Regions from separate parts of the Bacillus sp. FJAT-27231 genome, predicted to be linked through region 2. Evidence: a T-box and tRNA genes for the amino acid it is inferred to sense, from the RefSeq annotation. Region 2 holds a T-box; the other holds one or more tRNA genes.
The links. A T-box is a leader RNA that pairs with one kind of tRNA and senses whether it is charged. The one in region 2 lies ahead of AC623_RS14090 (valine--tRNA ligase), so its partner is inferred to be a tRNA-Val.

Region 1 (15,463 bases), 2.1 Mb from region 2:
AAATGAATCCATTGTTCCGCATGGAGATACCGAGCTCCGCTTGCATGACCGGCTAATTTTAACCGGATCGAAAGAATATGTAGATGAATTAAAGTTAGAGTTAGAATACGGCGGATAAGGAAAGAGCGTCCTAAAAGTGCAGACTTTAGGACGCTTTTTTTAAAACGTGCTTTTCAATCAAAGACTTTCCTGTTAATATTATTACTAGGTACTAATAACTTGTATTAACGGGAGGAACGGAAATGACATTTTCTTTAACAGGGAAAACATTTGTTGTTATGGGAGTTGCCAATAAAAGAAGTATTGCCTGGGGAATTGCCCGCTCACTACACGAGGCCGGCGCCCGTTTAATTTTTACATACGCAGGCGAACGTCTAGAAAAAAATGTTCGCGAGCTGGCTGAAACACTTGAAGGAAATGAATCTTTAATTTTGCCTTGTGACGTAACAGTTGATGAAGATATCGAAAAGTGCTTTGCACAAATTAAAGAACAAGTCGGCACGATTCATGGACTTGCTCACTGTATCGCTTTTGCTAACAAAGAAGACTTAGAGGGAGATTTTGTTGACACATCTCGTGAAGGCTTCCTCCTTGCTCACAATATTAGCGCGTATTCTTTAACAGCTGTAGCGAAGTATGCGAAGCCGCTAATGACAGAAGGCGGCAGCATCATGACTATGACGTATTTAGGCGGCGAGCGCGTCGTGAAAAACTATAACGTTATGGGCGTAGCAAAAGCATCTCTTGATGCAAGTGTTCGCTATTTGGCTGCCGATCTTGGTCAATACGGCATTCGCGTTAACTCGATTTCTGCTGGTCCAATCCGCACATTGGCTGCTAAAGGAATCAGCGATTTCAACTCTATCTTAAAAGATATTGAAGAAAGTGCCCCGTTGCGCCGCACTACAACACAAGAAGAAGTAGGCGATACAGCTGTATTCCTTTTAAGTGATATGGCTCGCGGCATTACGGGTGAAAATATCCACGTTGATTCTGGTTTCCATATTATTGCTAAGTAAGATAAAACCTGCCTATGGCGGGTTTTTTGTTTTTTTCATGAATTGGCGAAAACAAGCATATAAATGAAAAGAAAGCCTGTCAGGAGGTGTAAGTATGAAGAATAATAAGGAAAAGCGCGAGCCGCTTCTGTATATTCATCAGCCTAAATTTGTTTTCCCGGAACCTGTGATGCAAAGCACCTATCACACGAAAGCTAAGCCGGAAAGAATCACAAAAGAACCAGTAGAAGATAAACAGACAGGTGAAGAGCAAACGAACCCGATTCATGAGGCAGTGAAAAAAGAAAAGCCGATGTTGGAGGAAACTCAAAAGAGAAAGAGAGAGAGTAAAAAAGAGCCCGAAAAGCATGAGCCACCTAAAGAGGAAGTGCCAGAAATGAAGGAGCGGCCGATATGGATGGGCATGCGTCCAGTGAAACGTTTTTATGATATGGAAATGGATGAGAAGCTTCAGCATTTATCATCGCAATTCACAAAGCTTCCATGCTTATTTGACTGTGGAACCGTTGCTCATAGAGGGATACTTCAAGAAGTAACGCCTGATGTCATCAAAGTAGAAACTGTTAAAAATGAAGTCGTCACGATTGAACGGAAGGAGCTTAAACAGATAAAATTGCTCGGTCCATTTTAAAGAGTGGCCAGTAAATAAAAGTTTCTGGTCAGTAAATGTAAAAGTTAGGTCAGTAAAACTAGAATAGTGGTTAGTAAATCATAAGAGTAGTCACTAAACTATGTATGAACTTCTACAAATGGAAAAGCAACGGCTTAAACCGCTGCTTTTTCCTCTTCCTAATTATTCACAAATATCTAAATCGACATCTTTAATACATTGAACAGCACAGAAGCAATTCAAGTCGACAGTAATACAGCTAAATGTTCTCTCGAAATCATCTACTTCGCATACTTTACAAAGGTCAACGCAGCATCCATCGGCGAGATTGACTACTTTGTCACCTTTCATCGGTCTTAATACACGAAGACGTGCACAACAGTTATCAAACACCTCTTCTACACGGAAGAAAATAGAAACACAAGCATCACAGTAGCCATAATCTGAGTCTTCCGGCTTGAAGAATGCGAAAAACGGGGAACCGTCTTTTAGAGTCAGAGTAAAAACGCGGGTATCAGCCGTGTCGCGTACGCCAGCTAAATCCCCAAGAGGTTCTGCTAAACAATCTTTACAGCCTCTGCACTCATTCCGTTCTGCGGCATTTTGAAGATCATTAATAGCGCGCAGTACTTCGCAAACGCAACTGGAATGGTTATCATTGCATTTACAGCTCATGATTAAGCTCCTTTCTTTAAATTATTTTCTTACATTACTAACATATGGTGTTTCTCGTAATTGGGTACGGACAATTGCCGTATTTATCAAGAAAATTTGTGCGTTAAAAGAAAGGATGAACGGCGATTATTACGATGATTGATTTGATTGTTCTTTTCCTTTCATCTTTCAGGCTGACAAGACTGCTCGTTTTTGATGATATTATGGAAAAGGTGAGGGCCCCCTTTTTTATGGAGGTGGAAGAAAAAACGGAGACAGGCGAAGTGGAGCTATTCATTGTGCCGAGAGAGCAGGGTTTAAGAGGATGGGTTGGACGCCTGCTCAGCTGTTATTGGTGTACGGGTGTATGGGCTTCCGCATTTTGTTGCCTGTTATATGTATGTTCACCGCGTATCGGCGGATTCTTCTTGCTTCTTCTTGCCGTAGCCGGGGGTGCAGCATTAATTGAGTCGATCGTACAGCGGTTAATTAGGGAAACGGATTAACTCATTAATATGCCTCATCATATAATAATGTGATAGGGATAAAAGGATGTGATAACCGGATGAATGATTCCCTAAACTCAAAAACCAGCAGTCAAAAGCCGAAAAGAAAGTCATGTGGTTGTTCGAAAAAGAAGAAAAAGTCCAAAAAACCGTCTAAATAAAGGCGGTTTTTTCTTTTGGATAAATAAAAACGCAAAAACAGAAAAAACTAAATGGTAAATGGCAGAAGAATGGAGGAAGAACATGAAAGCGGTCATTTGTTTACTGGCGGCTGTGATCCTCGCAGGATGCAATCTTCAGGAAGAAAGAAAAGACAGTCGGCTGGCCTTAATGAAAACGACTAATCCAGAACCCATACAGATCGAAAAAGACGGAGTACCTGTAGAAAAAATCCGTAGAGAAGTGGAAGAAGTAAAAGAAATTTATGATGCTGCCGTTGTAAAAGGAGATCATAACATTCTGGTCGCTTATAAAGTGCGTCACCTAGATCGTTTTCGGATGAAGAAAATCGAGAAAAACCTGCAAGAGCGTCTTGAAAAGGAATACAGTAAGGAAACCTTCATCGTATCGAGCGACTATAAAATTTTTCTTGAGGCTGTCAGGCTGCGTGAAGACATTGATGCCGGCAAAGTAAACGATAAAGAAGCGGATAAACGGCTTCATCGAATCATTACATTAAAACAAGAATTAACATAAGGAGAGAGCAGATGGCGAACAAAAACGAAAAAAAGACACCTACTCAGCAGCAATATGACAAGCTGAATCAAAAGCATGAGTTAAAACGGCCAGTGCTTAAAAATTGCTTGCGCGCTTTTTTTGTTGGCGGCCTAATTTGTACGATCGGACAGGCCATTACGTATTTCTTTATTTATTTCTTTGACTTTACCGAACAAACAGCTGGCAATCCGACAGTCGCCACGATGGTATTTCTTGCTATGTTATTAACCGGATTTGGTGTGTATGATCATCTCGGACAATATGCTGGCGCTGGAAGTGCTGTGCCGGTTTCAGGATTCGGCAACGCAGTAATCTCTGCTGCTATTGAACACCGGACGGAAGGATTTGTATTAGGGGTAGGCGGCAATATGTTTAAGTTGGCAGGGTCTGTTATCTTGTTCGGTGTGTTTGCTGCTTTTGTGGTGGCCTTAATTAAAACCATTTTGATACAGTGGGGCGGTCTCTAACTTTTTAGAGAGGAAAGGAGAGAAAAATATGCCAGCAATGTTTTTTTGGGCCTTTGTAATTGGCGGGCTTATCTGTGTGATTGGTCAATTGATGATGGATGTCGGCAAATTAACGCCAGGCCATACACTTAGTACGATGGTCGTCGTCGGTGCCATCCTCGCTGGTTTTGGTTTATATGAGCCATTAATTGACTTCGCCGGAGCGGGAGCGACTATTCCGATTACAAGCTTCGGGAACTCGCTAGTGGCAGGCGCTATGCAGGAATCAGAAAAGCATGGTCTTGTCGGTGTTTTAACGGGAATGTTTGAAGTGACGAGTTCAGGCATTTCCGCCGCAATCATTTTTGGATTCATTGGGGCGGCTGTGTTTAAACCAAAAGGATAATTGGCATGTTATTTGCCCAAACGTATCCTCATTTTTCTCATATAGTAGCAGTGTAAGGATGAAAAGTGAGGTGATAAGAATGGGCTTTGGTTACGGCTATGGCGGCGGCGGCTGCTGCGGCGGCTATGGATATGGCGGTTATGGATACGGCTGCCGTGGCACATCAACATTTGTGTTGATCGTTGTGCTTTTCATTTTATTAATTATCGTCGGAGCAAGCTTTTACTGCTAATGAGCGCTCAGGCTAACGTAAACGGACTGTGTACCACTCCTTTACGTTAGCCTTTTCTTTTTTCTCAAAAGAATGGCCCGCCTGTAAGAGAGTTGAGGGGCTTTCTGCTATAAGCCCCATGAACTTTTTTTAAAGGGAGGCATAAGATAAAAAGAGAAAAAGGAGGATGAATCAAGGTGGAAAATGGATTTTTCAAAAACATTGAACAAAAAACAGGTGTACGAATGAAAGATATTATGGAGCTGGCAAATTCTCTGCAAAATGCCAATTTTAAAGATGAGAAAACGGTCAGGAATATTATTAAGCGCGTATCGGCACTTGCCAATAAACCAGTACCGCGGCAGCTAGAAGATCAGATTGTGCAATCCATTGTAAAAGATGGCCAAAAGCTGGATATGCAGACGATTACAGACATGTTGAATAAGAAAAAATAAAAAATTCAAAAAAGTGTTTAACTTGTTTCAAAAGAGGGTAGAGAACAGAAAATACTTTTGTGAAGAAGGGGGGAAGGGAGATGGGCTACATCCTGCCGATTACACCATATCAATATAATCAGTACCAAGAGAGAGTAGTGAACCATGTCGGCGACAGCTATTCATCCATTGATCCTGTAGAAAGAGTGTCCTTCAGCAAAATACTTGATAACAGTTCTGATGCATCGATGGCTTCGGATGACCGTACAGAGGCCCGGCTATCAAAGAAGAAAGAATACGAGGCTTTTCAAGTACATTTGGCAAAGATCAGCGGAAAAGGTGTCAATATTAATGAGTTTGCATGATAAAAAATAGTATCTGATGCAACAGAAAGAAAAAGCTGTTTCGTTTAGAAAAACGAAACAGCTTTTTCTTGTTTAGCTAAGTGTTAAAATACTTTTTTCATGGATTTATGAGGAATGCCCGCGTCCATGAACTCATCTGAGATCACTTCATAGCCAAGACGCTCGTAAAATGGAATCGCATGTACTTGTGCATCGAGCTTTAGAGCAGGAACATTTTGCTTTCTAGCCTCTGCTTCAACTGCTTCCATCATAAGGCGGCCGGCTCCTTTGCCGCGGTAGTCAGACAGGATGCAAATTCGCTCCGCTTTGCCGAAGCCATCTTTGATGCGGAAGCGGCCAGCTCCGCAGGGCTTTTCTTCATCGTACAAAACGAAATGTACCGCTGCATCTTCATGTTCATCGATTTCAATTTCAAGAGGAACACGCTGTTCCTCCACAAATACTTTTTTGCGAATATCATAAGCGGCTTCGCGTTCTTGGTTGTTCTTTACAGTTATTACTTTCACTAGTTATTAACCCTTTCCGAGTAAGAATGTTTCATAAACTGTCCACGAACCGTTTTCCAGCTGGTAAAGCAAATGGAAGCGGTCTACTGTTTCTTCGTGGTCTACGTCCGTCATTTGCAGGGAGTTGTACACATCATCATGCTCTAAATTGGATAATTTTTGCCCAATTGTCAAATGAGGAACAAACCCATATTCCGGCTTGCCGCCGATAATAGAATCTTCATGTAAGTCTTCATTTAAAGCAGTCAAGGTTTCATTTGGATCAACTTTTAAGTAAATAACATTATTGAGCGGGTGGAATGTTTTCACCTTGCTCAAATGAAAAGAAAATGGCTGATGCTTTATAGCGATTTCTTCTAGCTGGCTTGTTAAGCTTTTTAGATCGCTTTCCTCAGCATCAAACGGGCTTTTTAATGTAATGTGTGGCGGAACGAGCGCATAGTGAGGATCATAACGCTTTCTGTAGGAATTAGCGAAATCCTGAAGTTTTTTTGATGGGAAAATAACAATACCTAGTTTCATATTCATGCTCACTCCTTATGAATTAAAAAATAATTATGAATCATCTTTCTATTATAACAAATTTTCTTACAATTCCATAGTAAAGACACTTTTCTAGGAAAATGTTTTTACTCAAACATTGTCAGCAGGGCACGTTTTAAGTCGGCCTGCCAAAATTTCCACGTGTGCCCGCCCTCGAATTCATCATAGAAGCAATCAAAGCCCTTCTCATAAAAAAGGTTGTGCAGAGATCGGTTCGGTGTGAGAAAATCATCAATTTCCCCATTCATCCGTGTTACTTTTGTTTCCTCCAGCCCGATGACATGATAAAGGCTCAACTGTTTATAATCCTGCGCTTCACTCACCGCATTCATGACTTTTTCGTCTACATGCGGCGAATGCATGATCACTTTGCCAAAAGTATGGGGGTAGCGAAGAGCCGCCATTAAAGAAACGGTGGCCGCAAGTGAATCACCGGCTAGCGCACGTCCATAGCCAACATGGTAGCCAGGATATTTCTCGTCCAGAAAAGGAACAAGCTCGTGTGCTAAAAAGCGAATGTATGCTTCCTGCTTCTGGCCATCCGGATGATACTTTTGCCAGCGATCTTCTGCATTTCGGTAAGGAACCCCGACAATGATGAGGTTCTCAATCTGTTCTTCCGCCAGAAGTTCATCAGCGATGCGCGGAATACGTCCCATCTGAAAATAGTCTTTCCCATCTTGGGCAATTAACAGCGAATATTTATATAAGGGAGAAAAATTCGCTGGAAGGTATACGAGAAGCTCAATTTCTTCATCAAGCTCTTTAGAATAAATCTTTTCATCTTCAATGGTTCCACGCTGTAACGTCATAGTGACCCTCCAAACCAATTAATAGTTATTCGTCTTGATTTTAGCATAAATGAGGCGGACAGTAAGCGGTGAAGCCCCATTCAAACAGTTCCCGTGTATGGGTTCATTAATATGTATGGCCTTTCCTTTAGAATTTAGACAGGTTTTTGAAAAATGTCCTCAGCTAGGATTTTTTTACTATAATAAAATAAAAAGCCGTCCTGAAAAATCAGGCCGGCTGGCTGTTCCTGCGTAAAATAGAAGCAGGATAAGCAGCAAGTATATTAGAAAGCAAAAAGCGGCGATTTTGTTTGCGATAGAAGCAGTAGGCATACACAGCAGATGACGAAAGTGACTTTACTACAATATTACGTCTTGTGATTGTTCCGTCCTGTGCCTGATACATAATGACAAGAGGTAAATTTTCTGGCTGACTTCGCAGCAATAAAGCATTCATGTAAGATCAGCTCCTTGTTCTTATTATATACGAACAAACGTTCTTTGTGCAAGTGACATCACAGTATTTAGGGGGAAAACATGGGGAAACTAATCGAAGCGACCGAATCCGGATTATCGGTAAATGGGAAAGAGGTTTTACAGGGAATTACGATAGAAATCGAACAGGGCACGATTGTCGCGGTAACGGGGATCAATGGTTCAGGAAAAAGCTCGCTCATCAAGCTGTTGGCCGGAATCAGCGAACCGCAGACTGGAAACATTCAGCGGTATTTTACCTCGTATGCCTACGTGCCAGAACACTTTCCGGAGCATCTTTCCTTCACAGTGAGGAACTATTTGCAGCTGCTCGCCGGGATGAGCGGCGGACAGAAAGAAGAGGAGATAGATTATTACACAAGCCTGTTTGGACTTGAATCTTTTTTAGATACGCCACTGAAAAAATGCTCCAAAGGCACAAAGCAAAAAGCTGGTTTTATCCAGGCTTTAATGAAAAAAGGAGAGGTGCTGTTTCTCGATGAGCCGTTCACCGGCATGGATGAAGGGACAGTTCAGATAGCGGTAGATTTGCTGATGGAGCGGAAAGAGAGAAAGACAACCATCTTCACCCTACATGAAACTGAGCTTGCTTATCAGCTTGCTACACACATCGCTGTTATGGAGGAAGGCCGCCTTGTTTCGTTTTTGCCTGTGAAGCAAACGAGCCGGGTGATGGAAATTACTTATCGAATGAACGAAAACAGATGGAAGGCCGTTCCATTAGCCGAACATACTTACCGGCTGATGGTCGAAGAGACAGATTCAGATAAAATGATTGGCGATATTCTGCGACACAACGGGCACATTATAGAAATAAAAGGGAGGGGAGAGCGGTGAAATCATTTGTTGCGTATCAGCTGCGCTCTCTGCTGTCCTCACTGAAATGGATGCCACCATCGATTTTGTATGTGTCCTGGATCTTCAGCCAATACTATTATGAAAACTTGCCGATCGCTGACAGCCACTCGATCTCCGCGTTCGTTCTTTATCCGATCATCGTCTGGCTCGCTATGATCGTCTGTAACTTAGAAAAAGGCAGTGAAAAACTCATCTTGCTTTCGTATATGCCGAAAAGAGCCTACTTTCTTTACGGGAAAATGATCGTTATTTTTCTTGTCGGTCTTACGTTGGCAGTTGTCTCCTTTGTACTGCCGCTCCTGATGGGGATTTTCGGGGAGCCGCTAACGTTTGAACGGATTAGTCTCTTTCTATACGGTCACATTGTGTTTATTCTGTTGGGTATTTTTACAGGCAGTCTTTTTAGTGCCACGAATATGGGAGGGAAAAAGTACTCCTGGAGCGGCAGCGCCTTTATCGTCTGTGCCGCTGTGGCCAGCTCGAAAATTGTGGACGTATTTCCAGGAGCGTGGAAGTGGATCATCTTTATCCTGCCGCCCGTATCGGCTGTGGCCAATACGATAAAGGAAGGAGTCCAAGCTCATCTGACAGAGAATGTTTGGGTGTTCATCTACATACTTGCTGGATTCATATTATTGAGAATCCTATTTTTGAAGAGAGAAAAAGTAAATTAATAGGCGATAGAAAACTTCTATAGGGAAAAGTAAAATATCCGTTGACAACTGACCAGAATTTTCATAGAATAGAACTTGTCAGTTGAACGATTCCGTAGCTCAGCTGGGAGAGCGCTACCTTGACAGGGTAGAGGTCGCTGGTTCGAACCCAGTCGGAATCATACGCAAGCGTCAGAATGTTAAAAAATTAACATTTCTGGCGCTTTTTTATTTACGGTGAAGGATCTTATTTAAGTATAATGTGCTTCTCTTAACCAGCTTATAAGATGACTGAAAACTAGGTGCAGCTTTGATAATTGAAGAATATCCCTATTCTTCCTTATAAACGAACAAGCCCGTCTGGAAACTAACCAGCGGGCTTGTTCATTAATTGATTTTCATATGTTTAATGGCATATTCAAGTCTATCATGGATACTCATGTATGTTTTAGCTTCTCTAGATCCTTGTTTGCCTACCTCATAATAAGGATCCTCACTTTGACCTTGATAACAGTAATAGTAGTTGTTTGCTTTTTTAATCAGATAGTAAGGTGCATCTTCGAAGAAGTTTTTCCATAATGAAGCAGGAATGATATGAATTGATCCAGCGAACGGTGTGTAACCAAGATAAGTAGCATTGTTATAATAAAAGTTAACCGAAAAAACTTTATTCTCACTTATACTTAATCCATCATCAAACACTACTTGGGATTTCATGTAGTTTGGTAATTCTAATTTAAAGTGATAATTATCATTAGGAAAAGTAAAGGTTTTAAAATTGTCATTTAAAGCTTTTGCTAGAAATACAGAAAATTGAGCACGTGTAAGTGGTGTGCTTGGTTTAAATGTTCCATCTGGATACCCTAGAGTAATATTGTTCTCGGCTAAAGCAGAGATGTATGGATAAGCCCAATGGCTTGAAGGAACATCTTTGAAACTAATTTTTTTTGTCGATTTTAATTTAAATCCGGACGTAAGCATTCTAGCCATTAATTCACGAGTCATAGGTTCATTTGGTTTTAAATATGCACTTTTGGGAAATATTCCTTCATCCACAATAGCTGCAGCATATTTATAGCTGCTATTCATGGTTGATAAGTCTTTAAAGCCTGGATTGGGACGATTAGATAAATCTAGATTTAGAGCCCTAGCCATCAACGTTATAGCTTGTAATCGGGTAACCGGTGCTTGTGGACGAAATGAATTATCGTAAAAACCGTTAATGACTTTTTTGTCCGTTAAGTATGTAATTTCATCTTTTGCCCAATAATCACGGCTAACATCCTTAAATGCAGCCGAAGCAAAGGTAGTGCTTGTAAAAGTTAAACAACAAACTAACAATAGACTAAATAATCTCTTCATTTAATTTGCTCCTTTTCATTTTTATAATTAGTTAATAAGATAAGTGATTACTTTACATATAAAAATCTTAACTCCTTAACTTGAAATCTAATCTAGTTTGTGGGTAATAATAGGTTTATAATACCATGGAAATAGAACTAGTAAACAAGTGGGGTATAAGAAAAGTTGTAGAGTCAAAGTGCTCGTATAATTGCAAAGAGAGTTCTCCTATAAGATAGGCTTTATCTTTCTGCCATATTTTTTATTGAAGCTAATAAGCTGCTAATTGAGACCTCTATGGTGAAATAAAGAAAAATCAGCAATGAGAAAGGGAAATGAAACGTTAGATGTTAGAATAAAAGACCTGTTTGACTGGGATGAACTTGGGGGATCTTTCAACAATCAAGGATAAGGAAAGTTTACTTGAATTATTTGAAGAAACGTATCCTAATGGTAAGCCAAAAGCGATTGAAAACAAAGCTAACCAAGTGTGGAAATTTAGATCTGAAATTTTATGTTTCCGAATATACATTTGTCAGCAATATTTTATTAAATAAAATGAAAGGCCATATGGGCTTATTTTTTCGGAAATTTACCCATAATAAAAACAAATAATTTGGTAATCTGTTAAGGACAGAATACGCATCCTAAAGGAAAAAAGATTCTTAAATGATCGTTTTGGAATCCTTAATAAGCCACGAAACGTCTTCATACCAGCGTTTCGTGGCTTTCATTTTCAGAACTGTTTGTGCAAATTGCTAATCAACTGACGTTTCATTGGCATCATTTTGTAAAAAGTCCCTAAAATTATCACCCCAGTCACAAATGGAAGTGACAACGGATTCTAGACGAAGACCCATTTCACTTAATTGATACTCCACTTTAGGAGGAACAACAGGGTGTACAAATCTAGTAATGATTTGATCTTCTTCTAATTCCCTTAATTGTCTAATTAACATGCGTTGATTGGCATGGGGGAGTTTTTGTTGTATTTCGCTTAATCTTAGTGGAGACTGCTGGAATAAACACCATATAATAGCTATTTTCCAACGTCCGCCTATAACGGATAAGGCCAAATCTTTGCTATTAAAATAAGCTTTTTCTTTATAATGAATCACCATATATATATATTCACTCTTTTCTATATAATATTGTGTCTATAGTGACAAAAATGTCAGTATTGTATGCTGAATTATAATATGTAATTATGAGAATGTAAATATCAGAAAATAAAGAAAGAAGGGGTTCATTTGAAAAGTAAAGCTGCCGTTGCATTCAAACCAGGAGAACCACTTGAAATTGTAGAAATCGATGTAGAAGAACCAAAAGCAAAAGAGGTATTAGTAAAAATTCTTTATACCTCAGTCTGTCATACAGATGCCTTTACCTTATCAGGTGATGATCCCGAAGGCGTATTTCCTGCTGTATTAGGTCATGAAGGTGCTGGTGTTGTCGTCGCTGTAGGGGATGAAGTGACTTCCGTAAAACCAGGGGACCATGTTATTCCACTATATACAGCTGAATGTGGAGAATGTAAATTCTGTCGTTCCGGTAAAACAAACTTATGCAGTGCCGTACGAGAAACGCAAGGCAAAGGTTTAATGCCTGATGGAACCACACGTTTCTCTTATAATGGGGAGCCTATTTATCATTACATGGGAACAAGTACATTTAGTGAATATACAGTCGTTCCTGAAATCTCCTTAGCAAAAATTGATTCAGAAGCGCCGCTAGATAAAGTTTGTCTATTTGGATGTGGGGTTACTACAGGTATTGGCGCTGTACATAACACAGCAAAAGTGGAAGAAGGAGCTGTGACAGCCGTATTTGGTCTTGGAGCGATTGGGTTAGCTGTTATTCAAGGATTGGTTCAAGCAAAAGCAAGCCGAATTATTGCGATAGACTTAAATGAGGATAAATTTGAATTGGCTAAAAAGATGGGGGCAACTGATTTTATAAATCCTTCTAAATTTGATAGACCAATTCAAGAGGTCATCATTGAAATGACGGATGGAGGAGTAGATTACAGCTTCGAGTGTATCGGAAATGTTGAAGTAATGAAATCTGCTCTTGAATGTTGCCACAAAGGCTGGGGTGAAAGCACGATTATCGGTGTAGCAGGCGCGGGCAAAGAGATTCATACTCGTCCATTCCAATTAGTAACAGGCCGGGTATGGCGCGGATCAGCCTTTGGAGGAGTTAAGGGGAGAACCCAATTGCCAGGAATGGTTGAAGATTATATGAATGGTGAAATTGATTTAGATTCATTTATCACACACCACTTAAATTTTAAAGATATCAATGAGGCGTTTGATTTGCTTCATAAGGGTGAGTCGATCCGTACAATTTTAACATATGGAGAGTGAGAAAATGAGTCTTAAGCTTATTGAAAAACATCGCTCTTTTGGCGGAGAACAATGTAAGTACAGCCATTATTCAGAAGCCTTACAATGTGATATGACATTTAGTATCTACTTGCCGTCCAATAAAGAAATGAAAAAGATCCCTCTTATTTGGTGGTTATCCGGTTTAACTTGTACAGATGATAATTTTAGTCAAAAGAGCGGATTTCAAAGATTGGCTGAAAAATATCAAGTGGCCGTCATGATTCCAGATACTTCACCACGTGGAGATGATGTTGCTGATGATGAAGCGTGGGACCTTGGACAAGGGGCAGGTTTTTATTTAAACGCGACACAAGATCCATGGGCCAAGCATTATAACATGTATACGTATATAGTAGATGAATTAACAGCTATTGCGCCAACTTTGGTACCTAATTTTTCAGGGGAAGAAAGCATTATGGGCCACTCAATGGGAGGGCATGGGGCTTTAGTAATTGGCATGAAAAATGCTGCAAGATTCAAAGCGATTTCTGCTTTTGCTCCTATTTTAAGTCCTAGTCACGTCCCATGGGGAATAAAAGCTTTTTCAGCTTATTTAGGCGAAGACAAAGCTTCTTGGAAAGAATGGGATGCCTCAGAACTGATCAAAGAAACTGGCATGCCACCTATTCTCATTACGCAAGGGGCTCAAGATGCGTTTTATCCAGAACAATTAGAAGAAACTATCTTCTTAGAAAACGCTCGGGAAAATAATCAAGAAGTAAGTTACAAAAAAGAGGAAGGTTATGATCATAGCTATTTCTTTATTGCTACTTTCTTAGATGACCATTTCTCTTTCCATATGAAGTACTTAAGATGATACTCTTTTTACGATAAAATATGGAATGGAAAATATCCACATTGTGACTAAATGTGGATATTTTCTATTACTGTATTTTGTCGTGTTTTAAGTTTACTATTTAAAGATAAGTTAATTAGGAGGCACAGATAATATGGATATAAAAAAAATGTTAGTCAATGACCGTGTTAAACCATACTTATTAAAAGCCCGTTATGGGATTGAAAAAGAAGGCCAACGAGTTGACTTATCAGGAAATTTAGCTAAGACAGATCATCCTAAAAGTATTTCGATAAGAGATGAACATCCTTATATTCAGCGGGATTTTTCAGAAACACAGATGGAATTAATTACACCTGTTACTGAAACGCTAGAGGAACTGTTTAATTACTTAGCAGCTATTCATGATGTTGCTTATCGTTCTATGGGTGATAATGAAATGCTCTGGCCATTGAGCATGCCACCGCAGTTACCAGAAAAGGAAGAAGATATTGTGATTGCGAAATTCAAAAGTTTTGAAAATGTTCTATACCGTGAATCGTTATCCAATTCTTATGGCCGCCGTAAACAGATGATCAGTGGTGTTCATTTCAACTTTGAGTTTAGTGATGAGTTAATCCAATCGTTATTTAACTTACAATCGGAGATAAAAGATTATCAGCATTTTAAAACAGAGATTTATTTAAAAGTCACAAGAAACTATTTACGTTATCGCTGGTTAGTCACTTATTTTTATGGAGCTTCTCCTAGTAGTGAAAAGAATTTTTTTGAAGAAGGTTCTTTGAATGAGCCAGTAAGAAGTATTAGAAGCAGTAAATATGGGTATACTAACTCTGATGATGTTCGAGTGTCATATAGTAGTATACGAAACTATATATCAGATCTCTCTTTAATGGTTAAAAGAGGGCTTCTAGTAGAAGAAAAAGAATTTTATTCAGCTATCCGTTTAAGAGGCGGACATCAAGTTTCCGATTTAGAAGAACACGGTGTTAGTTATGTTGAATTGCGTAATATCGATTTAAATCCTTTTGAAACGTATGGTATTAGCTATGAACAAGCAGAGTTTCTCCATCTTTTCTTAATTTATTTACTATGGAAAGATGAAGATAATCATTGTGATGAGTGGGTAGAAATGGGCGATTTTTACAATGATGCAGTGGCTCTTGAGCATCCATTAGAGCCTACACAATTTGCAGTAGAGGCTCACCATATGGTGGATGAGATGGAACAGTTAGTAAAAACTTTAGATTTAACTATCTCGGATTCGTTATTTGTTAATCTGAGGGAAATGCTGAGGGACCCAAGCAAGACTTTGGCTGGAAGGCTTTGCAAAGAAAGTGAAGAGAGCAGTCAAGCTCACGTGGCTACGTGCATTGCTAAAGAAAACTATAAGAAATCATGGGAAAAGCCATATCAATTATCAGGCTTCACCGACATGGAGCTGTCCACTCAGATTTTAATGTTTGACGCTATCCAGCAAGGAATTAAAGTAGAAGTTTTGGATCGGCAAGATCAATTTTTGAAGCTTCAATTAAAAGACCATATTGAATATGTGAAAAATGGCAATATGACAAGTAAAGATACTTATGTATCCACTTTAATTATGGAAAACAAAACAGTAACAAAGAAAATTCTTCAGCAGCATGGATTCCGTGTGCCGGTGGGTGAGGAATTTCAGACAATAGAACAAGCTTTGCGTTCCTATGATCTGTTTTCTGCCAAGCC
Region 2 (15,463 bases):
AGGAACATTCGCGGGATGTACTTGTCTGTTGCTAAGTTAACCGCTAATAATGGGAAAGCAGAAAATCCGGTATTCGCTGCGAGCACTAGGATAAGAGCGGTAGCCCCTTGAATAAAATAATACATAAAGTTTCTTCCAAACACTGCGGATGCAATCTGTGATACTACGGTTTCTTCGGCTTTAGGGACAATCCCAAACCAGTAGGCTAAAAACATAATGCCGGAGAAAAGAATAGCTAAGATGACTCCCATCATAACTAATGTATTCGCGGCATTTTTAGCTGCCGGTTCTTTAAAATTAGGAACAGCATTGGAAACCGCCTCTACTCCGGTCAAGGCCGAACAGCCGGATGAAAAAGCACGGAGCAATAAAAACAGACTAATCCCTGGTACAGCTGTTCCGATTGTTGGATGCAAATCAGCCGGTACTTGTCCAATTGTAATTTTCCATAGCCCTACTGCCGAAAGAATAAGTAAGGCCACAACAAATAAGTAGACAGGATAAGCCAGGACAGAAGCGGACTCTGTTACGCCTCTCAAATTTAAAATGGTAATCAAGACGACCAATAAACAAGCAATAATTACGTTATGCTGATGCAGCTCCGGAAAAGCAGACGTAAGGGCGTCCGTTCCGGCTGAAACACTCACAGCTACAGTTAAAATATAGTCTACTAACAAGGAGCCTCCGGCGATGAGCCCGGCATTTTCTCCTAAATTGTTTCTGGAGACGATGTAGGCACCGCCGCCGCGGGGGTAGGCATGGATAATTTGGCGGTAGGAAAGAATTAAAGCCGTCAATAGTACCAGCACGCCAACGCCGATAGGAATGGAATACCAAAATGCCACGAGACCGATTGCAGACAGGACAATTAAAACTTGTTCTGGTCCATAGGCAACAGAAGAAAGCGCATCTGATGACAAAATGGCAAGGGCCTTTAACTTGCTTAATTTTTGTTTTCCCAATTCCCTTGTTTTGAGCGGTCTTCCAATCAATGCTTTTTTCATGAGTGAATAGCGCATGATGCTTACCTCCATAAAAGTACCAGGCTGTTGACAAACGCTCGCTTTCAAGCAGCCTGAGATGTTAAAAATAGACTTTGTCTACAATCTCCGTACATCCAGTTATTAAAAATATAAATCTATACATTGATTGCTTATGATATTCCATTTCAATTAATGGTTCTTAAACAAGCCTTTACTGCAAAGGATTGATACGTTTATACTTCCCCCTTTAACCACGACCAATCCTCATTTAAAAATGAACACAAAAAAGAACACTAAGGTATTACTCAGTGTCCTTTTCAGCCAACACAAAGCAAACCTCCTCCCTAGACGCTTATGAGGTTAGCTGTCGGATTCGGGCTTTGAGAGTAGCCCTGCCTTCTTATGAAGGATTCACCCCCAGTGACGATGCACAAAATGGGTCCCCCACTCCTTAAGGATTAAGCAATTATATAAGGTGTGATTGAGTTTATATGAAATTTACTTAGCTACTATAATCACGAAATAATGGTTCGTAAAGAAAAATATGTACATGCTCACTTAGGGAAGAGAAAGGTATTTTCAAAAGCGAAAATCTTGGCAGGCAGAAGCGAAATAGAAAGCAAAAAAGACGTCTGTGGGGACGTCCTCTTAAATCCACTCGAGATAAAGGGCGACAGCAAGCAGCACAAGGATAGACAACAAAATAACATCAAAGGTTGTAGGAAAGAAAATAGTCCGGATGCCTTGGAAGATGCAAAAGGGAACGGCTAGCTGACAGCAAACGTCCCGGACCGTCCGAAGCCAAGGTGGCAAAGAGTAAGGGTTATAGCGTCTTCTCATCATTACACCTGCCTGTAAATTCATGAAGAGTTCTTCTTTTATTATATGTATCCAAATAAAAAGGGTGATTTTAAGCAGGGGAGAGCAGGAACGTTGACAGTGGGAAAAAGGTGATTTACGTTAATAGGGACATACATATGGTTTTAGATGACAAGATAGGGGAGGAAGGATAATATGATCGATTTATTGAAATCCCATGCGTCTGTCCGCAAATATACAGACGAGCCTATTTCAGATGAGGTTTTTTATGAATTGCTTGAAGCTGCCCAGCATGCAGCAAGCTCTCATTTCGTGCAAGCTTATTCCGTTGTACGAGTGAAGGATGAAGAGAAACGCCTTAAGCTCGCAGAATTATCAAAGAACAAACAGCAATTTGAATCAGCTGCCTTGCCGCTTGTTTTTTGTGCGGATTTAAAGCGCCTGGAAAAAGCCGTGACCCTTCATGGCAAAAACTTTGAAGGCGGCACGGCAGAAAATCTGCTTGTCGCTGTGATTGATACAGCCTTGTTTGCCCAAAACTTTGTCGTGGCCGCAGAATCAAAAGGATATGGTATCTGTTATATTGGAGGGGTACGTAATAATCCGCAGGCGATCAGTGAGTTGTTGAATCTGCCCGACTATGTCATTCCATTATTCGGCTTGACTGTAGGTGTGCCAGCTGAATCGAACGAAGTAAAACCGCGCCTGCCGGTAGAAGCTATTTTACATGAAGATTCCTATAATGAAGAGAAATATAGCCGTCTGCTCCCAGCGTATGACGAGCGGATGCACGAATATTATGCGAACCGCTCAACGAACCAGAAAGACGCCGCCTGGACAGGTGGGATGGCAGCCTTTTTATCTGAACCGCGGCGGGCGTATATGCTTGAGTTTTTGCAATCAAAAGGCTTTCTAAAAAAATAATAGGGGAAAGATTGACGCCCTTGCCTGTTTTCAGCTAATATATGAATGATAAAGAAAAGCAAAGACCGGGAAGAGTACAAAGTGATCACTTGCCTGCAGAGAGGAAAACTCCTGGCTGAAAAGTTTTCCGCAAGAATCTTTGGAATGTCCCCCGTGAGCTGCTTCTGCGAACTTATCAGTAGTGGAAGCCGGTCGCCAGCCGTTAATGGATTGAGAGCCGGACCAGTCTGTCTATGTACAGCTGTCCGTGAAAAAAGGTGGTACCGCGAACAACTCCTTCGTCCTTTTGACGTTAGGAGTTTTTTTGTGTTCAAAAAATATGAATGATCACATTACAGGTAGCTGGCTAAAGTGCTTGTGCATTTGTTCTGTAATAAGGAGGAAAACTGAATGGAAAACAATGAATTGTCGATGCCGACAAAATATGATCCGAAAGCAATTGAGCAGGGACGATATGATTGGTGGGTAAAAGGCCAATATTTCGAAGCAAAAGATGATGAAACAAAAACACCGTACACCATTGTGATCCCGCCGCCGAATGTAACCGGGAAGCTACACCTTGGCCATGCATGGGATACGACATTGCAAGATATTTTAACGCGTATGAAGCGGATGCAGGGATATGATGTCCTTTGGCTTCCAGGAATGGACCATGCCGGAATTGCCACACAGGCGAAAGTAGAACAAAAGCTTCGTGAAGAAGGCAAAACGCGTTATGATCTTGGCCGTGAAAAATTTCTAGAAGAAGCATGGAAATGGAAAGAAGAGTATGCGAACTTTATCCGCCAGCAATGGGCGAAGCTCGGCCTTGGCCTGGATTACAGCCGTGAGCGCTTTACGCTTGATGAAGGCTTGTCAAAAGCCGTGCGTGAAGTATTCGTCTCCCTATATGAAAAAGGCTTAATTTATCGCGGGGAGTATATTATCAACTGGGACCCAGCAACAAAAACAGCTTTATCCGATATTGAAGTGATTTACAAAGATGTACAAGGTGCGTTTTATCATATGAGATATCCACTGGCAGATGGAAGCGGTTATATTGAAATCGCGACCACTCGTCCGGAAACAATGCTTGGTGATACAGCCGTAGCGGTTCATCCAGAAGATGAGCGCTATAAGCATCTTATTGGCAAAAAGGTCATTCTTCCAATCATCGGCCGTGAAATCCCAATCGTTGGCGATGATTATGTCGATATGGAATTTGGTTCAGGAGCCGTAAAGATTACTCCAGCTCACGATCCGAATGACTTTGAAATTGGCAATCGCCATAACTTAGAGCGCATTCTCGTCATGAATGAAGATGGCACTATGAATAAGCGTGCCGGCAAATACAATGGAATGGATCGTTTTGACTGCCGCAAACAAATTGTGAAGGATTTGCAGGAAGCAGATGTCCTTTTCAAGATTGAAGACCATATGCATTCTGTCGGTCACTCAGAGCGCAGCGGTGCGGTAGTCGAGCCGTATTTATCTACCCAGTGGTTTGTGAAAATGCAGCCGCTTGCAGATTCAGCAATTGAACTGCAATCAAAAGAAGATAAAGTTCATTTCGTACCAGACCGTTTTGAGAAGACTTATCTTCACTGGATGGAAAATATCCGTGACTGGTGTATTTCTCGTCAGCTTTGGTGGGGTCACCGCATCCCAGCTTGGTATCATAAAGAAACAGGCGAAGTCTACGTTGGCCATGAGGCACCGGAAGACGCTGAGAACTGGGAACAAGATAAAGACGTTCTTGATACATGGTTCAGCTCTGCATTATGGCCGTTTTCAACAATGGGCTGGCCGGACAAAGAGGCAGCGGACTTCAAACGCTATTATCCAACTGCTGCTCTCGTAACAGGCTATGATATTATATTCTTCTGGGTATCCCGGATGATTTTCCAAGGTCTAGAGTTCACAGGCGAACGTCCATTTAAAGATGTACTGATCCACGGGCTTGTCCGCGATTCAGAAGGACGGAAAATGAGTAAATCACTAGGAAACGGTGTGGATCCAATGGAAGTCATTGATCAATACGGAGCTGATTCCTTGCGTTATTTCTTATCAACGGGCAGTTCTCCTGGACAGGACTTGCGCTTCTCTGTAGAAAAAGTAGAATCTATCTGGAACTTTGCCAATAAGATTTGGAACGCTTCTCGTTTTGCTCTTATGAACATGAATGGCTTGAAATATGAAGAAATCGACTTGAGCGGCGAAAAATCAGTTGCAGATAAATGGATTTTAACGCGCTTAAACGACACGATCGTCAACGTGACAAAGCTCGCTGACCGCTATGAATTCGGTGAAGTAGGCCGCGTGCTTTACAACTTTATTTGGGACGATTTCTGCGATTGGTATATTGAAATGGCGAAGCTTCCGCTTTACGGGGAAGACGAAGCAGCGAAGAAAACGACACGTTCTATTCTTGCTTACGTGTTAGATAACACGATGCGCCTATTGCATCCATTCATGCCGTTTATTACCGAGGAAATATGGCAAAACCTGCCTCACAATGGAGAGACGATCGTCACAGCGAAATGGCCAGAAGTGAATGAGGAACTATCTGATCAGCAAGCAGCAGAAGAAATGAAATTGCTTGTAGACATTATCCGTTCTGTGCGTAATATCCGGGCGGAAGTCAATACACCGCTCAGCAAGAAGATTAAGTTAATTATCAAAGCGAAAGATGAAACAGTGTTGAGCACATTGGAAAACAACCGTGCTTACATCGAGCGTTTCTGTAACCCGGAAGAGCTCGTCGTCTCAACAGATGCTTCAGCACCTGACAAAGCGGTGACGGCTGTTGTCACAGGTGCCGAATTGTTCTTGCCGCTTGAGGGATTAATTAACATCGAAGAGGAAATTGCCCGCTTGCAAAAAGAATGGGATAAATGGAACAGCGAAGTCGAACGTGTTCAAAAGAAACTTGGCAACGAACGGTTCGTCAGCAAAGCGCCGCAAAAAGTCGTCGACGAAGAGCGCGCGAAAGAAAAAGACTATCTTGAAAAACGCGCCGCTGTTGAAGCACGCATGAAAGAAATGCAAGGATAAGAAAAGGAATGAGACGAATCTGCCGAGCGTAGATTCGTCTTTTTCTAGAGGAACGATCGGCTAATAAAATCATCATTTTAGCTAATAAAATCATCATTTTAGCTAATAAAATCCACTTTTTGGATAATAAATAGCCGAACCTTCTTTTAGAAGATGATTGATAGGAGGAGACATAACGATGACTACATATGAAGAAGCGCTTTCCTGGATTCATGGACGGCTTCAGCTTGGCATTAAGCCGGGCTTAAAGAGAATGGAATGGCTAATGGAGAAAATGAAGTATCCAGAGCGCCGTCTACGGGCGGTACACATCGGAGGGACGAATGGCAAGGGCTCCACTGTCGCCATGATGCGCTCGATCCTAGAGAAAGCGGGATACGAGGTGGGGACCTTCACTTCTCCTTATATTGAACAATTCAACGAGCGAATTAGCATCAATGGCCAACCGGTTAGCGATGAAGCCATTGTTGAATTAACAGCTATGATTAAGCCGCTGGCAGAGGAATTAGAAAAAACAGAGCTCGGCGGACCGAGTGAATTTGAAGTGATTACGGCGATGGCCCTTTACTATTTCGCGTACACCCGCCCAGTGGATATCGCCTTATTTGAAGTGGGGCTTGGCGGCCGGCTCGATTCCACAAACGTCATTCAGCCATTGCTGTCGGTGATTACGACAGTCGGCATGGATCACATGCAATTTTTAGGGGACACGCTTGAAGACATTGCCTTTGAAAAAGCAGGCATTATTAAAAATGGTGCACCAGTCGTCACGGGAGTCAAACAGGAGGCGGCACTGGAAGTCATCAAAGGACGGGCCAAAGAAGTTCGATCTCCTGTCTACCAGCTTGGAGAGCAATTCAAGGCTGACTGGCAAACATCCATGCCTCAAGGAGAAGTCTTTCATTTTCAGTCTGTCTTTGCCAATCTGAAAGACTTAATGACGGGTCTGAATGGTCTCCATCAAACAGACAATGCAGCCGTTGCGATCATGTCGATATTGTACTTGCGCACCTTCTATGCTTTCCTAGTCGAAGAAGAGCATATCCGCTCGGGTCTTCAGTCGGCGAAATGGCCGGGAAGAATGGAATACGTCTCCGAGCAGCCAACGATTCTGCTCGACGGGGCCCACAATCCGGAAGGCATGAAAGCACTCGCTGCTTCACTTGCCGAACGTTTTCCCGGCAAAAACATCACTGCGTTATTTTCCGGCATGAAGGATAAAGACTTAAAGGAAATGACAGAGCTCCTTGAGAAGACAGCGAACCACATTGTCTTCACAACCTTTGAATTCCCGCGGGCTGCTAAGAAAAAAGACTTTGAACCGTTTTTAACCGCCCATCAATGGGAAGAAAAGTGGCAAGGATTTATTCAAAAATTCCAACAAACTGCCGATGAAAATGAAGTGTTAGTCGTGACAGGGTCGCTTTATTTTATTTCGGAAGTGAAAAGATTCATAAAAGAAGCATGATGAATCAGCATAGAAAGCTGTCCTGGCACTAAACCGGCAAGGACGGCTTTTTACATGCGCCTCATGGAATAAACTCATAAAGATAATAGTATTGTCGTTTCTCTAAAATTGCCATTAAAAATTCATTTGGTTAGGTCTAATGATCTATAAAAAGAATGTGTATATTGGTATAATCGTAACATAACAAAGTAGATGCGACGAAACAAGGGAGGGAGAGACAGATGGCAGGAAGATCAACTATTTTTAAGATGTTGTTAGCTTTTTTGTTAATACTGTCTGTGTTGCCAATTGTACCGAGAGAAGCAAATGCAGCAACAGCAACAGGTATGCCGCCGTCTATGAATTTTAATGTTACAGCTATGCCACCGAATGTCGTTTTATCTACTGAAGGAAGGGCAGAGAGTACACTGAAATTAAAGGTGTCTACAAACGGTTTGCCTAATGAGGGACTGCGACAATCCGTCAATGTAGCTTTCTTATATGATACTTCAAAGTCGATGCATGGTGGACAAAGTGATAAAAAGTTTATAAGTGAACAAAGAGTCTTTATAGAGGCATTAAGTTACTTTAATAACAGGGACAATACTGTATTTATTCCTTTTAGAAATGGAGTGCCCAGCTACTCTTGTAATGGGGGAAATGGCAGGAAGTATACAGTAGGCACGACGAAAAGCTTTTCTCTTATAAATACTTTGGCAAACCAGTGTTTAGGAGATAACAATGTATATACTTCTGAGAAAGGCACCAATGCGCCCGGGGGAACAAATTACGCTAAGGCATTAAAAACGGCAATTCAACAGCTGGATAGCTCAGGCTCTTCCTACAAAAATATTATTCTCTTTTCAGATGGAAAACCAAATCTGCTTGAAAATGAAACAAAGCATAATAGCAGCGACACGCAAGGGATAACAGCGGAATATGAACGTGCGGTAAAGCAAGAAATTGATACAATCATTGAGAGTATGAAAAGTAAAGATATTAAGCTATACAGCGTGGGGGTCGGTAATGGGGATGACGGGGATGTGGCTTATTTAAATGAAATTTCCAGCAAGACAGGCGGCTATGCTTTAGAGGCAAGTGATAAGAGGCTTCCTGATTTATTTACAGATATCGTTTCAAAACCGTCTTCAGACCTTACTGGCAAGGTTGAAATTGATCTAGATACGGTTGTGAATGAAAAAAATGAAGATGTTAGTTCCTTTGTTGAAATGAAAGGAGACACTTCAGGTCGCAAGAAAATATACGAATTTGATTTGAATAGAAGCAACTTTTCTGAAGCCCTGCCGCTTATATTCAAAAAAGAAGGAACCTACACAATTAAGAGCAAGCTGACTTATGGCAAGTCAAGCGGGTCTATTATCAGATCTACGACGATTTATGTCACGAAAAAAGAAGTGGTGTCTGCCGGAATTGACTTTGCTGTAAAAGCATCTCCTGAAAAAGTGATCAAGCCGACAAATGAAAACGCTAAAAGCGAATTAAATATTGACTTGACTCCTAAAGGGATAGCTACTCAGCCAGGGACTCAAAGAGAACCAGTTGATATCGTCTTCGTTTACGACACTTCCAGTGCAATGGCGCAAAATGGGTGGTCTGTAATGGCCCAATCCGCTATGAAATCGACTCTTAAGACTTTAAAAGCTTCACAGATTTCAAATGACAATTACTATTTTATCCCGTTTGATAGCAATATTAGCCGAAAACGAAACGGCATGGTTGCTTCAAGAGAAGGATTGACAGCAATTGAAGAAGCAGTTGACTCGTTAGTGGGAAGAGATGTGTATGGCAGATCTATCGATTACTCCAGTTCTGGTGGAGCAAATTACTCCATTGCCTTAGAAGAGGCAGTGAAGAAGTTTTCAGGACCAATAATTAACAAACGGTATATCATCTTTTTGACAGCGGGCAAACAGACAGAGTTCGTCAAAAGGGAAGATGTAAATGAGAAAAAATGTATAGATTATGCAGGGAGTAGTGGGAATTGTAAGCAATGGAGTGAGACAATACGAAATAATGCTTGGGTTAAGTACGGAATAAAAGATGGAAGTACGCCCTATAGACAGTTACTAGATGAGAATAAAAATGTTGAAAAAGATTTGATTGCACGTTCTTTAACAGAGACACAAATAGTAATCCATAACGGGGCTTTAACCTCTGCTGAACAAGTAAAGAACAGCAATGCTGTCATGAACATCGTTACCTTCACAAATTCTAGCCTTTTGAATACGATGGCGGCTAAGACCGGGGGAGCAGTTCAAACGGCGAATGAACAGAACTTGAACTCTATCTTAACTAGTATTACTCAAAAGGTTGATGCTCCCTCTATAAGAGGAAATGTAGAAATTAACTTAAGAGATTTCGGTTCGTCTGTAATAGTGGGAAAAGATAGTAAGTTTACTGCTAATGAGGGAATCGTTAAAATTCCCTTTACATTTCATTATCCTGTCGGAGGAAATCCAGACCCTGTGAAACTTCAAGAATTGCTTCCTTTGGAATTTACAGCTGCCGGAACTTATGATTTTACGGGAAAAGTAAAAATCTCTTATAAAGACTTGGATGGCCAGCTGAAAGAGCTTGTACATCCTGCTTTTAAAGTAGAAGTAGTGAAAGATGCACCGCCAGTATTTAAAAGTACGGTAGAAGTGCTGGGCAATTCATTTTTTGAGCCTGAAGGTCTTGTCAAAATCGGAAATGCTGACTCAGAGAGCAATGAATTTACTATGAAATATACTCTGACACCTGATACTGTTTTCGGTACGGAAACGAAAGGAACGATCAGTCAAATTGTGTTACGCCAACCACTTCCGGATGGGGTAGAAATGGCAGGCAATCCACAATTAGAAGTTATGAAAGAAACAACTTCTATACCAGGAGCATCTGTAAAGCAGGAAGGGAAAATGTTAATCATTACTCTTGGTTCTAATGGAACGACTTCCTATATGCCAAGTTCCTTTACGCCAAATCGTTTTGTCGTGAAAGTAAAATTAAAAGCGGCATGGGCACTGCCTTCTACGGAAATCCCAAGGAGCACTCTTTATTTTAAAGATTCTAGATTTGCCGATAATCAGGAAAACCAATTAGCTCCAGCGGATAAAAAGATATCGATGAGAGTATTACTCTATGGAACAGGACAGAAGAGCTATGATTATGTCGGCGATCATACCGGTACCATTCAAAAAGTTCATCAATCAGATGCTTGGCTGATGGCAGAGACAAAGCTATCGAATGAAAATGGTGAAATTGTCAAACCGGTAAAAGGAATGGAGCTTGTAAACGCTGGCACGGCCATTAAGCTGACGTATAGCGACGGGTCAACCGCGCTGCTTTACATGAAAACAGATTACAATGTATTTAATAACTTTGATGCAGCTAAGAAACCACTTCATCAAACAGATGGTCCTGCCGTTCCAAAAACAGAAGGACCAGTGGCTTTCGAAGCAATATATTTAGTAGCCGGTGAAGAGGTTCAATATGAATACCGATTAACAAATAAGGAAAGCACGACTTCGTGGCAAACGTTTGATCCGCAAATGGCTGTGCCGATTTTCGAGGACTACTTAGGACAGGTCGATATCGAAGTGCGGACTTCTGGAGGATTTACGCTTGATAGTAATCCTATTAAGAAATCTATTGAAATCATTAAACCAATCACGGAAATTACAGTGAATCCTACTTCTTTAAATGTTGTAAAAGGAAAAAGTGTTGATTTTACTGTAGCCGTTTTCCCAGAGGATACGACAGAAGGGGAGTATGATATTATCTTCGAAGATCCTTCCATCGCTTCAGTTCCAGTTAATCCTGAAAAACAAGGGGAAGTAGATGAATGGAAACTGACAGGCTTAAAAGCGGGTACGACTACGATGACAGTACAATCTAAAATAAATCCAAATATTAAAGCAGAAGTACCCGTTTCGGTTGGGGAGCCCATCACTGGCATTATTATTAAACCGAGTCCTTTAGAGGTAGATAAAGGAAAATCGAAGGAGTTCACGGTTACATTAGAGCCAAAGACTACGGTGGAAAATGATTATCAGCTTTCTTTCGGCAATGACAGTCTAGCCGATGCTATCATGAAAGAGGATCATAGCGGTGATGGAGATGTTTGGGTACTGGAAGGCTTAAATGCAGGAGAAACGGAGCTAATTGTTTCTTCATTGGATAACCCGGACATACAATCTAGAGAGAAGGTAACGATTCATGAACCAATCACGGGCATTGCTGTGGTGCCGGATAATGAAAAGATAAAAACAGCAGAACAAGAGCCGGAAAAATGGAAAGTTGATAAAGGAGTAACCGGCAATTTTACCGTTGCCATTCTTCCTGAAAGTACCACAAAAAACAAAGAATACACCGTAACATTAGATAAAGAGTGGAGCCGAGCGGAAAAGACTGAAACGAAAGATAAATGGTCCTTGATCGGAACAGAATCCGGCACGGTAACCATGACCGTGACAGCTAAAGAAGATCCAAATGTGAAAGAAACGATTGTGATTGAGTTTATCGATCCATTTGTTGAACTTGAAGGGATTTCCTTCACGAAACCGCATTATGATTTTCAGTTAGGTGAAACAGAAAACGAGTGGATACCTATTACAGATTATGTGAACATTAACCCGGATGACGCAACAGATGTTGAGGTGATCCGAGTAGAATCTGCTAAGTCTTCTATTGTTGAGACTAGAATAGAAGGTGGAGAATGGCAGATCAAAGTGTCTGATAATCAGGCCGGTTATTCTACTGTGACGGTAACAGCCGAACAGCCAAATAAAGAGGGAGACGGCAAGAAAACAGCTTCAGGTACAGCTGTTTTTGAAGTGAGTAAGCCATCGTCAGATAGTGGCGGTGGAGACCACGGTGATGATATAGAGGGAAGATGGTAAAGAATAAGAAGGCGTCCTAAAAGTCAGGCTTTTAGGACGCCGTTTTTTGTTTATTCTACAGTCAGATCATCTGAATAAATCGATAAATATTTTACTTGAGGAAGGGTTTCAAAGTTTTGTAGCAAGACGTCTTCATTATAGTTGACGATAAAGCGAGAATAACGATCTTCTTGTTTTTCCACCATAATGTCTTTAGGCTTTCCATCTGAATCCTTCTTTATTGCTCCACGCACCGCGTTAATTTCTAATTGCTCCTTCGCAAAAATGCCTCCGTCTACGTAAAAGAGTGAGCCGACACCGTATAACTCAGCTTTGCCTTCTGTGTAGAAAAATCCTTTGATGGGCTTAATCTCCGGATCATCAGTAGGTACATAATTTGTTTCCAGTGTTTCTATGGGTTCCTTATAGTAATTGAATTCATTAATTCTTGTAATTACTAAGCCATCTTCTCCAGAAAGCAGGATAAGCTGTTTTGATTGCTTTTCATCTTCTAAACCAACAATATTTAGGTTAGAAACCGTGGCTTCTCCAGAAGCATACATAATGCCATCGACTTTTAATTCGTCGTTTTCTTTTGCTTGGCCTTCCTCACCTTTTGTGTTACCGCGTAACGTCAACTTTCCTGAGGAATAAATGTTGCCTTTAAAAGTGATTTCAAGCTGCTGATCAAGATTGTCATAGACAAGCAGTTTAATATTATTTTTGTCTTTTAAGGAAATGAGGTTTCCTTCAATTTTGGATTCGCCATTTAATTCCAAATTAATGGCGTCTGTATCGTTATTTCCTTCACCGGCCACAAGGTCATTATTTATCGTTAATATTCCCTCAGGATTGTTTGTGATCTCTATCTTTTCTGCTGCAAACAAGTTTTGCTTCTGTGGAGTATCCTGATTGGAAATCGACATTGCATCTTCATTGGTGATCGTCAATGATTGCTCCGTAGCGATCGCTTTTTTCGCTTCAAAAGTTCCTTTGCTATTTATGAATGTAATTGCGCCTCGAGACGCTATATTGCCTGTTATTGATAGATTTCCATTGTTCGAAATGATTTTAACGGCTCCGGTTGCATAAATATTGTGAAACGTCATGTTTTGGTTAGCGAAAACTAATAAATCACCTTTAACATAAAGATCGTCTACAGTGATGTCATATTCTTTGTTCGTTATGATTAAGTTGCCAACGTGCTTTCCGTCGTCTCCTGAAATGTCTAAGTCATTAAAACTGACGTCAGGGACAGGCTCGTCGGGCGTGGGGAGGCTCTCAGCTGTCGCTATACCCTCAGATATGTCATTTTGTGATATAACCACTGACATATCAACTTTCCTTCCTATAGCGACTTTCTCAAGTGCGGCGTTTTGTTCTGTTGCAAATGCTTCTTCAAAGTCAATCTCCTGATACTGGCTGTCGTTTTTTAAAGCCGGCACTTTGTCTTTGTAAAAATAAGTATTTCCCTCCTCGTCTCGTTTCCTTAACAGATCAAGGATTTCTTGTAAGTGTCCGCTGTTAAATTTACTCGCATAAAGATCTTTCATAATAGAAGGATAAGGTGTAGCCATTTCTTTATCTGGTCCCTTTTCTGGATCATAGGCCTCACTGTAATACTTAGCATCTTTACTAATCATCAATTGATTTGCAAAAATATCCCCATTAATATTCGGCGATCCATTTAAAATAAGCGGCCCATCTTCAGCGCCGACTGCATACTTTAAAAAGCTTGGCAGCGGGGAAATAATAAGCCGCTTAGTCGCCGTGCGACGGATGTTTCCTTTTTCTTCTCCGGTTTTGGCTGTTACATAAATTTCGTATACGCGTGTTAAAGTTTCATCTGATTGGGTTTTGGTTAAATAATGCTTGTCTACCGTGACATCTTTAAAATCTACTTGTTCAATGCCTTTTTCGGGATTTTCATATCGAGCTTTCAAGTCTAGTAAAATAGCATTGAGACGACTAGATACATTTGCCGGGGCTATGTCAGCGATGGCCATATTATTCTCTGGGCTTTGCAAAGCGGCAGACAAATCAGCTGTTATTTGGTCAATGACTTTAATAGAGGCGAATGCCTTGTCGATTTCTTCTTTGCGAATTTCTGTTCTTTTTGTCCCGCCGAGCGTAGAGGCGATAATGCTTAAGCCTAAAGCAGTGAAAATAACGGTTATCAATAACACAAGCAGCAGGGCATTTCCTTTATTGTTGTGCAGAAGGTTCATTAGAAACCAAACTCACTTTCTAGATCGAGATTTTGACTTGTCTTTGCATCGCCGAGCTTCATGTTAATTTTAATTAAGCCAGAGGAGCACTTTCCATTAGAATCCGTTTCCTGACAAGAGAAGGAAACGGTTGTATCTTTAAAATCCGATTCTGTTTCCACTGGAACCCCTTTGATCTGCAGGACGGTTTTTTCATCTTCCTCAGCTACTTTTATTTCCGTTTCTTTTACTTCGCTTTTTGCTTCTTTTTCTATGTCATAGTAGGTTGTCTTTTCAGCCCCTGCTTTTTTTAATCTGGCCTCTTTTGCATCTACGATTTTAATGCAATTTGTTCCGCAGCTTTCCACGTAGTCAAATGGCGTGGCGAAAAATTCATTCATGATCATCGTGACGGCATAATCGGCATCTTCGCGAAACTGAACTTCAGCGGTTTGCCGGACATACGCTTTTTGACCGCCGTTAAAGACAGACCAGACGATCGGCGAGATAATCGCCATAATGACAATGGTCAGCAGCACTTCTATAAGAGTGAGCCCACTTTTATCGCAAATCCTCGCTTTTAATCGTTCCTTCCAGTTCGGTTTCTTTTTTCTTTTCATTTTGATACCAGCTCACCTTCACTTTGACTGGGATGTAATAGTTATAAAATGTATCATTATTTTCTTCTTCAGCGTTTTTTTCAGAGCTCACCGTTACATAATAGTCTCCGCCATTAATTGTAACGGGCCGACAGCCAGTAGGAAGCAGCGGAGGTTCTTCTGTTTCAGATTCTGATAAGGGCTTAAGAGTATACCCTTCTGTTTGATCATTTGAATTTTTACACAAATACAATCCAAACTGATCTCCAGTAGCTGTAACTGGAGCGGTATCCTCGTAAAAACTATTCCTTATTTCAATAAAATTTTCTTTCTCCAAAAGCATCATCGCATTTCTCGCTACATTGAGCGCTATCGTCTTATTCTGGTTAGAAAGGTTGTAAGTACCTGCCTGATAGAAAAAACGTGTAAAGGTTAGTAGAACGATTGACAAAATGGTCATGGCGAGCAAAAGCTCCAATAAAGTGACACCTTTTTGCGATTGACATACAAATTTCGACAGGTTCATCGCTTTCCCTTCTTTCAAAATAGCTGACTTTATTATACAATACTT

Region 1: it has a tRNA-Val gene. The T-box ahead of AC623_RS14090 (valine--tRNA ligase) is inferred to sense a tRNA for this amino acid. The anticodon was not compared.

The regions. Positions count from the first base shown of each region.
Region 1 covers NZ_LFZU01000001.1:820,682-836,144, forward strand. Annotated here, with positions in the region: gene AC623_RS03890 (monovalent cation:proton antiporter family protein) at 1-118, shown strand, start outside; gene fabI (enoyl-ACP reductase FabI) at 243-1,019, shown strand; gene AC623_RS03900 (CotO family spore coat protein) at 1,114-1,650, shown strand; gene AC623_RS03905 (CotY/CotZ family spore coat protein) at 1,813-2,304, opposite strand; gene AC623_RS03910 (DUF1360 domain-containing protein) at 2,439-2,789, shown strand; gene AC623_RS03915 (YhcN/YlaJ family sporulation lipoprotein) at 3,033-3,485, shown strand; gene spoVAC (stage V sporulation protein AC) at 3,497-3,973, shown strand; gene spoVAE (stage V sporulation protein AE) at 4,002-4,358, shown strand; gene AC623_RS20880 (YjcZ family sporulation protein) at 4,438-4,590, shown strand; gene AC623_RS03930 (stage VI sporulation protein F) at 4,767-5,024, shown strand; gene AC623_RS03935 (hypothetical protein) at 5,105-5,368, shown strand; gene AC623_RS03940 (GNAT family N-acetyltransferase) at 5,452-5,874, opposite strand; gene AC623_RS03945 (YjcG family protein) at 5,881-6,396, opposite strand; gene AC623_RS03950 (alpha/beta hydrolase) at 6,504-7,229, opposite strand; gene AC623_RS03955 (hypothetical protein) at 7,438-7,665, opposite strand; gene AC623_RS03960 (ATP-binding cassette domain-containing protein) at 7,746-8,540, shown strand; gene AC623_RS03965 (hypothetical protein) at 8,537-9,235, shown strand; tRNA gene AC623_RS03970 (tRNA-Val) at 9,324-9,396, shown strand; gene AC623_RS03975 (S-layer homology domain-containing protein) at 9,602-10,576, opposite strand; gene AC623_RS03985 (winged helix-turn-helix transcriptional regulator) at 11,314-11,676, opposite strand; gene AC623_RS03990 (S-(hydroxymethyl)glutathione dehydrogenase/class III alcohol dehydrogenase) at 11,806-12,921, shown strand; gene fghA (S-formylglutathione hydrolase) at 12,926-13,759, shown strand; gene gshAB (bifunctional glutamate--cysteine ligase GshA/glutathione synthetase GshB) at 13,893-15,463, shown strand, end outside.
Region 2 covers NZ_LFZU01000001.1:2,915,937-2,931,399, reverse strand. Annotated here, with positions in the region: gene AC623_RS14105 (APC family permease) at 1-1,019, opposite strand, end outside; cyclic di-AMP (ydaO/yuaA leader) riboswitch at 1,319-1,458, opposite strand; gene AC623_RS21160 (hypothetical protein) at 1,632-1,823, opposite strand; gene nfsA (oxygen-insensitive NADPH nitroreductase) at 1,998-2,726, shown strand; T-box leader at 2,779-3,015, shown strand; gene AC623_RS14090 (valine--tRNA ligase) at 3,117-5,759, shown strand; gene AC623_RS14085 (bifunctional folylpolyglutamate synthase/dihydrofolate synthase) at 5,938-7,227, shown strand; gene AC623_RS14080 (VWA domain-containing protein) at 7,449-12,107, shown strand; gene AC623_RS14075 (hypothetical protein) at 12,158-14,314, opposite strand; gene AC623_RS14070 (PulJ/GspJ family protein) at 14,314-14,913, opposite strand; gene AC623_RS14065 (type IV pilus modification PilV family protein) at 14,855-15,418, opposite strand.